3 regions of the Stenotrophomonas riyadhensis genome follow, and region 2 is predicted to be linked to each of the others. Evidence: predicted binding sites of a transcription regulator. Region 2 holds the regulator's gene; each other region holds the start of a gene.
The links. Region 2 encodes FliA, which starts transcription of late flagellar genes. Its sites were predicted from a motif close to TAAAGTTTNNCNNNCNNNGGCCGATAA; they were not measured.
Positions count from the first base shown of each region.

Region 1 (3,269 bases), 840 kb from region 2:
GCGATGACCTGTGCCTGCGATTCGCTGGCGGCGACCAGCACCACCACGAACTCTTCGCCGCCATAGCGGAACAGGTAGTCGCTGCCGCGCGTGAGCTGGCCGAGCAGGCCGGCGACGTGCTGCAACGCGCGGTCGCCGGCATCGTGGCCATGGCCATCGTTGATCGCCTTGAAATGATCCAGGTCGAGCAGCAGCAGCGAAAAGGGCGTCTGGTTGCGCGTGGCCAGCTCGATCTCGCGACGCAGCACTGTTGGCAGGAATCGGCGGTTGAGCAGGTTGGTCAAGGCATCGCTGCCGGCGTCGAGTTCGCCGATGCGTTCGAACAGCAGGGTCATCAGGGTCCGGATGGCAGCCAGGTCGTCACGGATGGCGGGCAACACCGCCAGGCGCTGTGCAGCATCGCTGTCTGCGCGCTGCAGGTTGCCATCGATGCGCGCCATCAGCTGGCCGACCTGTTGGGTCTCGCTGCTTTCGCCGAAGCTGGGGATGCCCTTGTGGGTGAACCACAGGCCGAATTCCGAGGTGGCGAGGCTGGCGCTGTCACTGCCCTGCACATGGCCGGCCAACGCGTAGAGCAGGGCGTTTTCCCAGTCCAGCAGCAATGCGCGCTGGCGCTCGCGTTCGGTGCTGACGTTCTGCACCAGCGAGAACAGGCGGTAGGCCGCATCGGCTCGGGTCGAGCGTTCGCGCGCATGGGTGTAGGCCAGGGTCATGCCTTCCATGGCGATGTCCATGATCGCGCTGAGGCAGTCGATGGCGGCGAATGCGGTGTCGCTGTCCGGCGCATCGTCGCGCAGGCGCACGAACAGTTCGTGCTTGAGCACGCGTGCGCCACGGGTGACCAGGTCGACAGGAATGCCGACCCGGGCGTGGACATCGCCGATCACCCGCTGTGAGGCGACGGTGGTGACGATACCGGCGGCATCGGTGGTCAACAGTTGCACCAGCCAGCGTTGCATGGCCGGTTGCAGGCGCAGCTTGACCTGCTCGTGGGACAGGAAGCGGCGTGCCCGCCCATCCTGCAGCAGCACTTCATAGAAGCGCTGGGCCAGCGCGGGCGGGGCATCGATGGCAGCGGCGCGCAGCAGCGCGGTGGCGGCAGGGCCGGCCTGCAGCAGACACTGCTGCCAGGCCTCGGCCAGCGGCTGGCTGGCATCGTCCAATTGGGGTGGTTCCACGTCGATCTCTGACTGCGTACGGCAAACCACGGGTATCGGCCGCGGCGGCATACGGTTGATGGCGGGTTAGCCGGCCAGTTTACGCGCGGTGCAGGGTTGCACGGTGCGCAAACCACATCGGCGCCGCTGCGGCAATGAGTGAACGCATTTGAGAATCAATCGCATTGATGGGAGAATGCGCGCACGGAACGGGCTGCAGGTGCCTGCTGCAGGACTGCTCCGCCTCCCCCTCGTCGTTGCCTCAAGCCCTTTGCCAGAGGCCCCGTAGCCCTGCCAGAAGGTCCTGATCATGTCCCCTGCCGTTGTCCTTTCGCCGCGCCCGCTGGCGCTTGCCGTTGCCGCCCTGCTGGCCGGCAGCGCTCTGACCGCCCACGCCGAAACCGACGCCACCGATATCGACACGGTGCACGTCACCGCCTCGCAGATCGCGCGCCAGGCCCTGGGTACCTCGACCATCACCGCAGAGGACATCGCCAGGCGCCCGCCGGCCAACGACATCGCCGAGCTGCTGCGGACCATGCCCGGCGTCAACCTGACCGGCAACAGTGCCTCGGGCCAGTACGGCAACAACCGCCAGATCGATCTGCGTGGCATGGGCCCGGAAAACACCCTGATCCTGGTCGACGGCAAGCGCATCGGTGCGCGTGATGCCGTGCGCATGGGCCGCAGCGGTGAGCGCAATACCCGCGGCGATACCAACTGGGTGCCGGCGGAAATGATCGAGCGCATCGAAGTGCTGCGTGGCCCTGCAGCGGCACGTTATGGCTCGGGTGCTTCCGGTGGCGTGGTCAACATCATCACCAAGCGCCCGACCGGCGACCTGACCGGCGCGGTCGACCTGTATGGCCTGGTGCCCGAGCACAGCGCCGAAGGCGGCAGCGAGCGCGTTGGCCTGCAGCTGAGCGGTCCGATGACCGACACGTTGTCGTTCCGCCTGTACGGCAATCTCAACAAGACCGACGCGGACTCGCTGGAGCTCAACCGCCAGTACGCTACCACTCCCAACGCGGTGCCGCCGGCCGGTCGTGAGGGCGTCAAGAACCGCGATGTCAACGCGCTGCTGCGCTGGGACGTGACAGCCGATCAGGTGGTCGAATTCGAAGCCGGCACCAGCCGCCAGGGCAACATCTACGCCGGCGACCGCGCGGTCAGCACCACCGGCACGTCGACCGGGATCGATCTGGCCGCCCTGGCCGACGACAAGGCGGAGACCAACCGCATGTACCGCAACACCGGCGCGATCACCCATCGTGGCCGCTGGGGCGACGTGACCTCGCGGGTAACGGCTGCAGTGGAGGCGGTGAACAACTCACGCATCAACGAAGGCCTGGCCGGTGGCCCGGAGGGCAGCTTCAACGGCACCGACTGGTCGACCTCGCGCCTGCGCAACTACCAGCTGGACGGCGAAGTCAGTTTCCCGACCACGCTGGGTGGTGCCGAGAACATCTGGACGCTGGGCTTTGAATACCTGGACAGCCGCCTGACCGACCCGTACTCGATGAGCCAGTCCAGCAGCAGCGGCGGCGGCATCCCGGGGCTGTCGGCCGATCGCGCACGCGGCAAGTCCGACGCGCAGACCACCGCCGTGTTCGTGGAAGACAACATCTACCTGGGCGAGCGCTGGATCGTCACCCCGGGCCTGCGCTTCGACCACCACAGCCAGTTCGGCAACAACACCAGCCCCAGCCTCAACGCGCAGTTCCGCATCAACAGCGACTGGGTGGTGAAGGGCGGTATCGCCCGTGCATTCAAGGCGCCGAACCTGTACCAGTCGAATCCGGACTACCTGTACTACACCCGGGGCAATGGTTGCCCGAATGCACTGCCGAGCCTGGGCGCCGGCTGCTACATGCGCGGCAACTCGGACCTGAAGGCGGAAACCAGCCTGAACAAGGAACTGGGTATCGAGTGGGCACCGCAGAGCGGCTGGCAAGCGTCGTTGACCTACTTCCACAACGACTACAAGGACAAGATCCAGGCCGGGTACAACCAGATCGGGCTGACCGCCGACACCAAGGGTCGCATCTTCCGCTGGGAGAACGCACCCAAGGCGATCGTGCAGGGGCTGGAAGGCAACCTGGTGGTCCCGCT
Region 1 is NZ_CP155568.1:1,314,185-1,317,453, forward strand. Features, by position in the region: gene SriyCCGPB3_RS06175 (GGDEF domain-containing protein) at 1-1,178, opposite strand, end outside; gene SriyCCGPB3_RS06180 (TonB-dependent siderophore receptor) at 1,468-3,269, shown strand, end outside.
Region 1: SriyCCGPB3_RS06175 (GGDEF domain-containing protein) is a predicted target of FliA. The motif match lies at 1,211-1,237, and genes of this name have one in related genera.

Region 2 (3,269 bases):
TCAGGTCCGGCGGTGCATAGCCCGGTTCTGTGCCGGAAGACACGGCATCCAGCATCGACTGCAGGTAATCCAGCGATTGCTGGGCGGCATCGAAGTGGTGGGCCTGCAGCACGGCCTGGCCGGCACGCGCGGCGCCCAGCGCTTCTTCAGCGGCGTGGCACAGCTCGACCATGGCAGTGACGCCGAGGAAGCCAGCACCGCCCTTGAGCGTGTGGTAGCCGCGGAACACCGCGTTGAGCTGATCGCTGTCCTGCGGTGCCTGCTCCAGCGACACCAGCTGTTCGCCGAGGCGATCCAGGATCTCCTGCGCCTCGATGATGAAATCGGCAGTGATGTCGTCGGATACCGCGCTCATGCTTACAGCCCCAGATCCGACAACAGGTCGTCGGCGTCGTTCTGCGAGACCGCGTGGCGGTCCAGTCCCTTCAGTGCCGGCCCGGCCAGTTCCGGGTCGGTGCGATGCTGTTCCGGCGGCAGGCCGAGCGCGCCGAAACCTTCATGCACGCGGCGGACGATGCCGACCACGCGGCGGATGATCTGGCCGGTCAGGTCCTGGTAGCTCTGGGTCAGGGCGATCTCGGTGAGGTTGTGGCGGATGCGATCGAGCTGCGCGTCCTGGCCCGGCTGCAGGCCTTCGGCGCGCAGCTGTTCGGTCAGGCTGCGGCATTCTTCGGCCAGGTCCAGGGTGCGGTGCGTGGCCTGTTCGGTCATCGCCACCACGTGGTCCAGGCGCGCGCAGGCATCGTCCAGTTCGCCGGCTTCGCTGGGTACGGTCGGCAGTTCACCCAGCGCCTGTCCCAGTTCGCGGGCCAGCCGCGAAAGGCCGCTCATCATCGGCTGCGTGCGCAGCGCGACCAGTCCGTCGATGCGCTGCCGCCAGGCGGCCTCATCACCGGACTCCAGCGCGTCCAGGGCTTCCTGCAGGCGCAGGGCGAGGGCGTTCTTGTCGACCGTGGTATCCATCAGGCGCTGGCCGCCAGGCGTTCGAAGATCTTGCCGAGCTTCTCTTCCAGCGTCTGTGCAGTGAACGGCTTGATGATGTAGCCGTTCACACCGCTCTGGGCGGCTTCGATGATCTGCTCGCGCTTGGCTTCCGCGGTGACCATCAGCACTGGCAGGGTCTTCAGCTTGGCATCGGCGCGGATCGCCTTGAGCAGCTCGATGCCGGTCATCACCGGCATGTTCCAGTCGGTGACCACGAAATCGAACGGCTGGCTCTGCAGCAGCGACAGCGCAGCATGCCCGTCCTCGGCTTCGGCGGTATTGGTGAAGCCCAGATCGCCCAGCAGGTTCTTGACGATTCGACGCATGGTCGAGAAGTCGTCGACGATCAGGATGCGCATGTTCTTGTTCAAAGCAGAATTCCTTTGTTGTTCATTCCGGGTGGCCGGGGGCAGCCACCTCGGGCATGTTCATTCTTCCAGGCCGGCGTCTGCCGCCTCGAAAATCTTCAGTCGACCACGCAGGCGCAGCACGGCCTGGCCGTGGATCTGGCAGACCCGCGACTCGCTCACGCCGAGCACCGCGCCGATCTCCTTCAGGTTCAGTTCCTGCTCGTAGTAGAGCGAAAGCACCAGCTTTTCGCGCTCGGGCAGGTGGCCAATGGCCTTGCCCAGTTCGCGACCGAATTCGCCCCGCTCCAGCACCTGCTGCGGGGTCGGTCCGCCCTGGGCGACGGTGTCCAGCTCGCCCTGGTCCTCGATGCGCGATTCCAGGCTCAGCACCTGGCCGCGCGCAGCGTCTTCCATCAGTCGCAGGTATTCGGGCAGCGGCATCTCCATCGCAGCGGCCACTTCGGTGGCGCTGGCGGCGCGGCCACTGCTCTGTTCCAGGCGGCGGATTGTGGCGGCGGCATCACGAGCACGGCGGTGCACGGAACGCGGCACCCAGTCACCACGGCGGATCTCATCGATCATCGAACCGCGGATGCGGATCGAGGCGTAGGTCTCGAACGAAGCACCCTGGTCGGCGTCATAGCTGCGCGAGGCCTCGATCAGCCCCATCATGCCGGCCTGGATCAGATCGTCGACTTCGACGCTGGCAGGCAGGCGTGCGGCGAGGTGGTGGGCGATGCGCCGCACCAGGTCCGAGTGCAGGGCGATGACCTCGTTGGCTGCCGAGCGCTGCACTTCCCTGTATTGGGCTGCGCCTTTCATGCCGCCACCCCGCGCTGCTTGAGGATGCGTTCGAGGAAGAATTCAACGCCGCCACGCGGTTCGGTCGGCGCCTGCCAGCGTGCGGTGCGGCGCGCGATCTCGGTGATCGCAAGCGCGGCGGGGCTGGACGGATAGGCCTTCACCACCGGCTGCTGGCGCTGCACCGACAGGCGCAGCCAGTCATCCTGCGGCACACAGCCCAGGTAGTTCAGCGACACATCGGCGAGGAACTTCTCGCAGACACGGGTCAGCTTCTCGTACAGCACGCGGCCCTCGTTCGGGTCGCGCACCATGTTGGCCACCACCTGGATACGGTCCACGCCGCGCTCGCGCGACAACACCTTGATCAGCGCATACGCGTCGGTGATCGAGGCCGGCTCGTCACAGACCACCACCACGGTGTCCTGCGCGGCCTGGCAGAAGGTCAGTACGCCGTCGGTGATGCCGGCGGCGGTGTCCACCACCATGATGTCCAGTTCGCGCTCCAGCTCGGAGAACACGTTGACCAGGCCAACGTGCTCGGCCGGGGCGAGCTCGGCCATGTGGCGGCGGCCGGACGCGGCCGGGACCACCAACACGCCGTTCGGGCCTTCGACGATGACGTCTTCCAGCGAGCAGCGGCCGGCGACCAGGTCGGCCAACGTAAAGGTGGGGTTCAGCCCCAGGATCACGTCGATGTTGGCCAGGCCGAGGTCGGCGTCCAGCAGCAGCGTGCGCTTGCCCATGCCGGCCAACGCCACGGCCAGGTTGGCCGAGACGTTGGTCTTGCCCACGCCGCCCTTGCCGCCGGTCACGGCGATGGTGCGCACAGGGCCGAGCGGCTCGCTGCGGGTGGCCGACAGCGGGAAGGTCTTGGTCAGCTTGGCGTACTCACGCGACGGCATGGTTCAACTCCGGGTTGCAGGGCATATCGGCCGCTCGGCGCAAATCTTCAAGGCGAAGTACAAGATTGGCTGCACTGGCCCGGTGCAGGTCCTCCGGGACGTCCTGGCCATCGGTCACCCAGGTGATCGGCAGGGCATGGTCCACGGCCACCGACAGGGCGTTGCCGAAGCGGCCGGTCTCGTCCAGCTTGCTCAGCACCAGGCCCTGCAGGTTGGCGGCGCCGAAGCG
Region 2 is NZ_CP155568.1:2,154,084-2,157,352, forward strand. Features, by position in the region: gene SriyCCGPB3_RS10130 (chemotaxis protein CheA) at 1-355, opposite strand, end outside; gene SriyCCGPB3_RS10135 (protein phosphatase CheZ) at 358-963, opposite strand; gene cheY (chemotaxis response regulator CheY) at 963-1,355, opposite strand; gene SriyCCGPB3_RS10145 (RNA polymerase sigma factor FliA) at 1,413-2,156, opposite strand; gene SriyCCGPB3_RS10150 (MinD/ParA family ATP-binding protein) at 2,153-3,040, opposite strand; gene flhF (flagellar biosynthesis protein FlhF) at 3,027-3,269, opposite strand, start outside.

Region 3 (3,269 bases), 2.0 Mb from region 2:
AGGGCACGGTGAAGAACTACGTGTCCGCCATACTCGACAAGCTGGGCACCCGCGATCGCACCCGTGCAGTGCTGAAGGCGATTACCCTGCGCATCATCTGAGTGGACGTGGCAAGGAATGTCAGTGAACCCGATCCTGCATGTGGAAATCCCGGCCAGTGACCTGGACCGGGCCATCACGTTCTACCAGCGATGGCTGCAGGTTGCGGTGGACGAACCCATCGTGCTGCACGACTGCCGGATGGCCTATCTACCGTTTTCCGATGAGGCCGCCGGTGCCAGCATTGCTCTGGTGCACGGCGCGGACTATCTGCCCTCCGAGCAGGGCACGCGCATCTATATCGGTGTCGATGACCTGGATGCCAGCCTCGAGCGTGCGCTGCAGGCCGGGGCCGAGCTGCGCTTCGGCCCGGCCGATGCCGGCGACTGGCGCGTGGCCGAGATCCGCGACAGCGAAGGCAACCGGATTGCATTGCAGGCGCGCGCGGTTCTGTAGAGCCGAGCCGATGCTCGGCTGCTGTTGACCCAGCTGCCAACGCTCAGCCGAGCATCGGCTCGGCTCTACACCGTCGCGGCGCGTGAGCGCTGCAGCCAGTCGTTGATCGCGGGATCCAGCCGCGGGTCGTCCGGAAGCTGGATGCCGAAGCGCTGCTCCAGCACGTCGCGCACGTCTCCGACGTCATGCAGCGGGCGCTTGTCCGGCGCCTGCCCGAGGCGATACTCGGTGTAGTTGCCGCTGCCGATGGTGCGGCGCCAGTCCGGGCCGGTCAGCGATGCGCGCAGCTGGCCGGGGAAACTGGAGTCGGGATGGGTGCACACGTACCAGTTGCCCACCACGTTGTCGATCGGCGCCGGCGCCTGCAGATCGAAGCGGTACATCGCCCGCCAGCCCTCGCTGGATTCGGCCGACAGCACGAAATCACCACCGTCTTCCAACCGCTGCAACAGGTAGCGTTCGTGCGGCGTGGCCTGCGGCTGCGGGTCATGCAGGCGCAGCGGTACGGTCGGGGTCAGGCTGCCGAAACCGGCGTCCACCAGCCAGTCATCACCGTCCACGTGCACGCGCAGCAGCAGGTGGGTACGCGCCGTCAGCTGGCCGTCCTGGGCGGCCAGCAGCACGCGCGCGCTCAACGGTTGCGCATCGAAGCCCAGCGCCTGCAGCAGCGCCAGCAGGCCGCCGTTGAGCTCGAAGCAGTAACCGCCACGGCGGTCGTCAAGCAGCTTGCGCTGCACGCTGTCCAGGTCGATCGGTACCGCATCGCGCAGCAGGCAGCTGAGGGTCTCGAACGGCAGCAGCGCGTTGTGGCGCTGCTGCAGCAGGGTCAGGCCGGCCAGCGTCAGCGGCGGCGGCGCATCCAGCTGCAGGCGCTGCAGGTAGCGGGGAACATCGAGCGTCGTCATGGGGGCACCGGGCGGGGAAGGGAGGTCCACTGTGCTCCCCCAACCGGGGTTGAGGTCAAGCACCGTGCTGGTGTCATCGCCCCGTCGCGTGTGCCGGGTACAAAGGCGGCGTCCGCCAGCAGTCGGTGCGACTGAACCAAAAAAACCCCTAAAGTTGCTCCATATCCAGCCGATACAGGTGCGTCCTTCCGCCTGGAGTCTGTCATGTCGGCCGTTGTTCCCCACCTCCGGTCCCTGCGCACGCGTCTTGCCACGTTGCGTTCGGTGTCCCCCGGCCTGCTGCTGTGGCTGCAACCACACCGGCTCAGCGTAGCCAACAAGCTCAAGGCGACCCTGTGGGTCTGTGGCCTGGGGCTGGTGGCGATCGCCGCCGTCCACGCCTGGACTGGACATGGCAGTGCGCAGGCCGCACGCACCCAGGCCAGCTACCAGCGCGGTAGTGACCTGGCCGCCAGCCTGGCCACCCGCGTGGCGGAAGCGCGTCGCCTGCAGACCCAGTATGCACGCAGTTTCGATGATGCTGACCGCAGCCAGCTGCTGGCCATGCAGAAGGCGCTGCAGGCCGACCTGCAGGCGCTGCGCGCGATGCCGATGGATGCCGGCCGGCGCAAGGCGCTGCAGGCGCTGACCGAAGCCGCCGACGCCTTCTCGCAGGGCGTGGCGGCCCTGTTCGAACGGGTCGACGAGATGGGCCGCGGTGAGGCCGGCCTCGCTGCGCAACTGCAACAGGCTGCAGACACGCTGCAGGCGCAGGTGGATGCGCAGCAGCGGCCCGCGCTGGCGCTGTCCCTGCAGAAGATGCGCCGCCAGGAGGCGTTGCTGCTGCTGGATGGTGACTCCGTCCATGCCGACCGCGCCAGCGAGGAGAAGCTGCCGTTCGATCTCGCGCTGGCGGGCCTGTCCACCGACGTGCAGGATGCCCTGCGCAGCGGAATGGAGGGCTACCAGGTTGCCCTGCTGGGTTACACCGCGGCCCGCGTCGGCCTGGATGTGGAGGCGCAGTCGCTGCTGGATACCGCTGCCGGCGTGGCACCGGCGCTGGCCGCCTTCCAGCAGGCCCAGGTGGCGGCGCTGGCCAGGGCGCAGGCGCGCCAGCAGGCCGGCGCACGCACCATGAGCGTGCTGTTCGTACTGACCCTGCTGCTGGTCGCTGGCGTGCTGATCACCAGCCTGGTGCTGGTGCTGCGCGCGGTGCGCCAGCCGATCCAGGACACCCTGCGCTTCGCCAGCGATATCGCCGACGACCGCTTGGACACGACGTTGCGTGTGTACAACGCCAACGATGAGATCGGTCAGCTTGCCCAGCGCCTGGTCGACATGCAGCAGCGCCTGCGCGCGCGCATCGAGACCGAACGTGCTGTGGCGCGCGGCAACACCCGCGTGCGCCAGGCGCTGGACAGTGCGCAGACCGGGCTGATGGTGGTCGATGCCGAAGGCCAGGTGGCCTATGCCAACCCGGCGCTGCTGCTGCAGCTGGAACGCCAGGGCGATGAGCTGGTGGGCAGCGATGCAGTAGGCCTGCATCCGGCGCTGGCCAGCCTGGCTGGCGTGCGACAACGCGAAGAACGCGAGATCGGCCATTCCGGTGTGCGCTATCAGCTGGTTGCCAATCCCATTGTCGACGAGGGGCATTTCCTCGGCGTGGCGGTGGAGTGGCGCAGCCGTGCGCTGGAAACCCTGCTGGAAACCGAAGTGGCGGCCCTGGTCGACGCGGCCGCGCACGGTGACCTGCACGGGCGCATCGCGCTGGAGGGCAAGCAGGGCTTCGTACGTACATTGTCCACCAGCATCAACCGCTTGCTGGCCACCTTCGAGGCCAACCTCGGCGATCTGCAGGCGCTGTTGGCTGCGCTCGCCCGTGGTGATCTC
Region 3 is NZ_CP155568.1:4,173,668-4,176,936, reverse strand. Features, by position in the region: gene SriyCCGPB3_RS19255 (response regulator transcription factor) at 1-101, shown strand, start outside; gene SriyCCGPB3_RS19250 (VOC family protein) at 124-495, shown strand; gene SriyCCGPB3_RS19245 (arylamine N-acetyltransferase family protein) at 561-1,400, opposite strand; gene SriyCCGPB3_RS19240 (methyl-accepting chemotaxis protein) at 1,605-3,269, shown strand, end outside.
Region 3: SriyCCGPB3_RS19240 (methyl-accepting chemotaxis protein) is a predicted target of FliA. The motif match lies at 1,550-1,576, and genes of this name have one in related genera.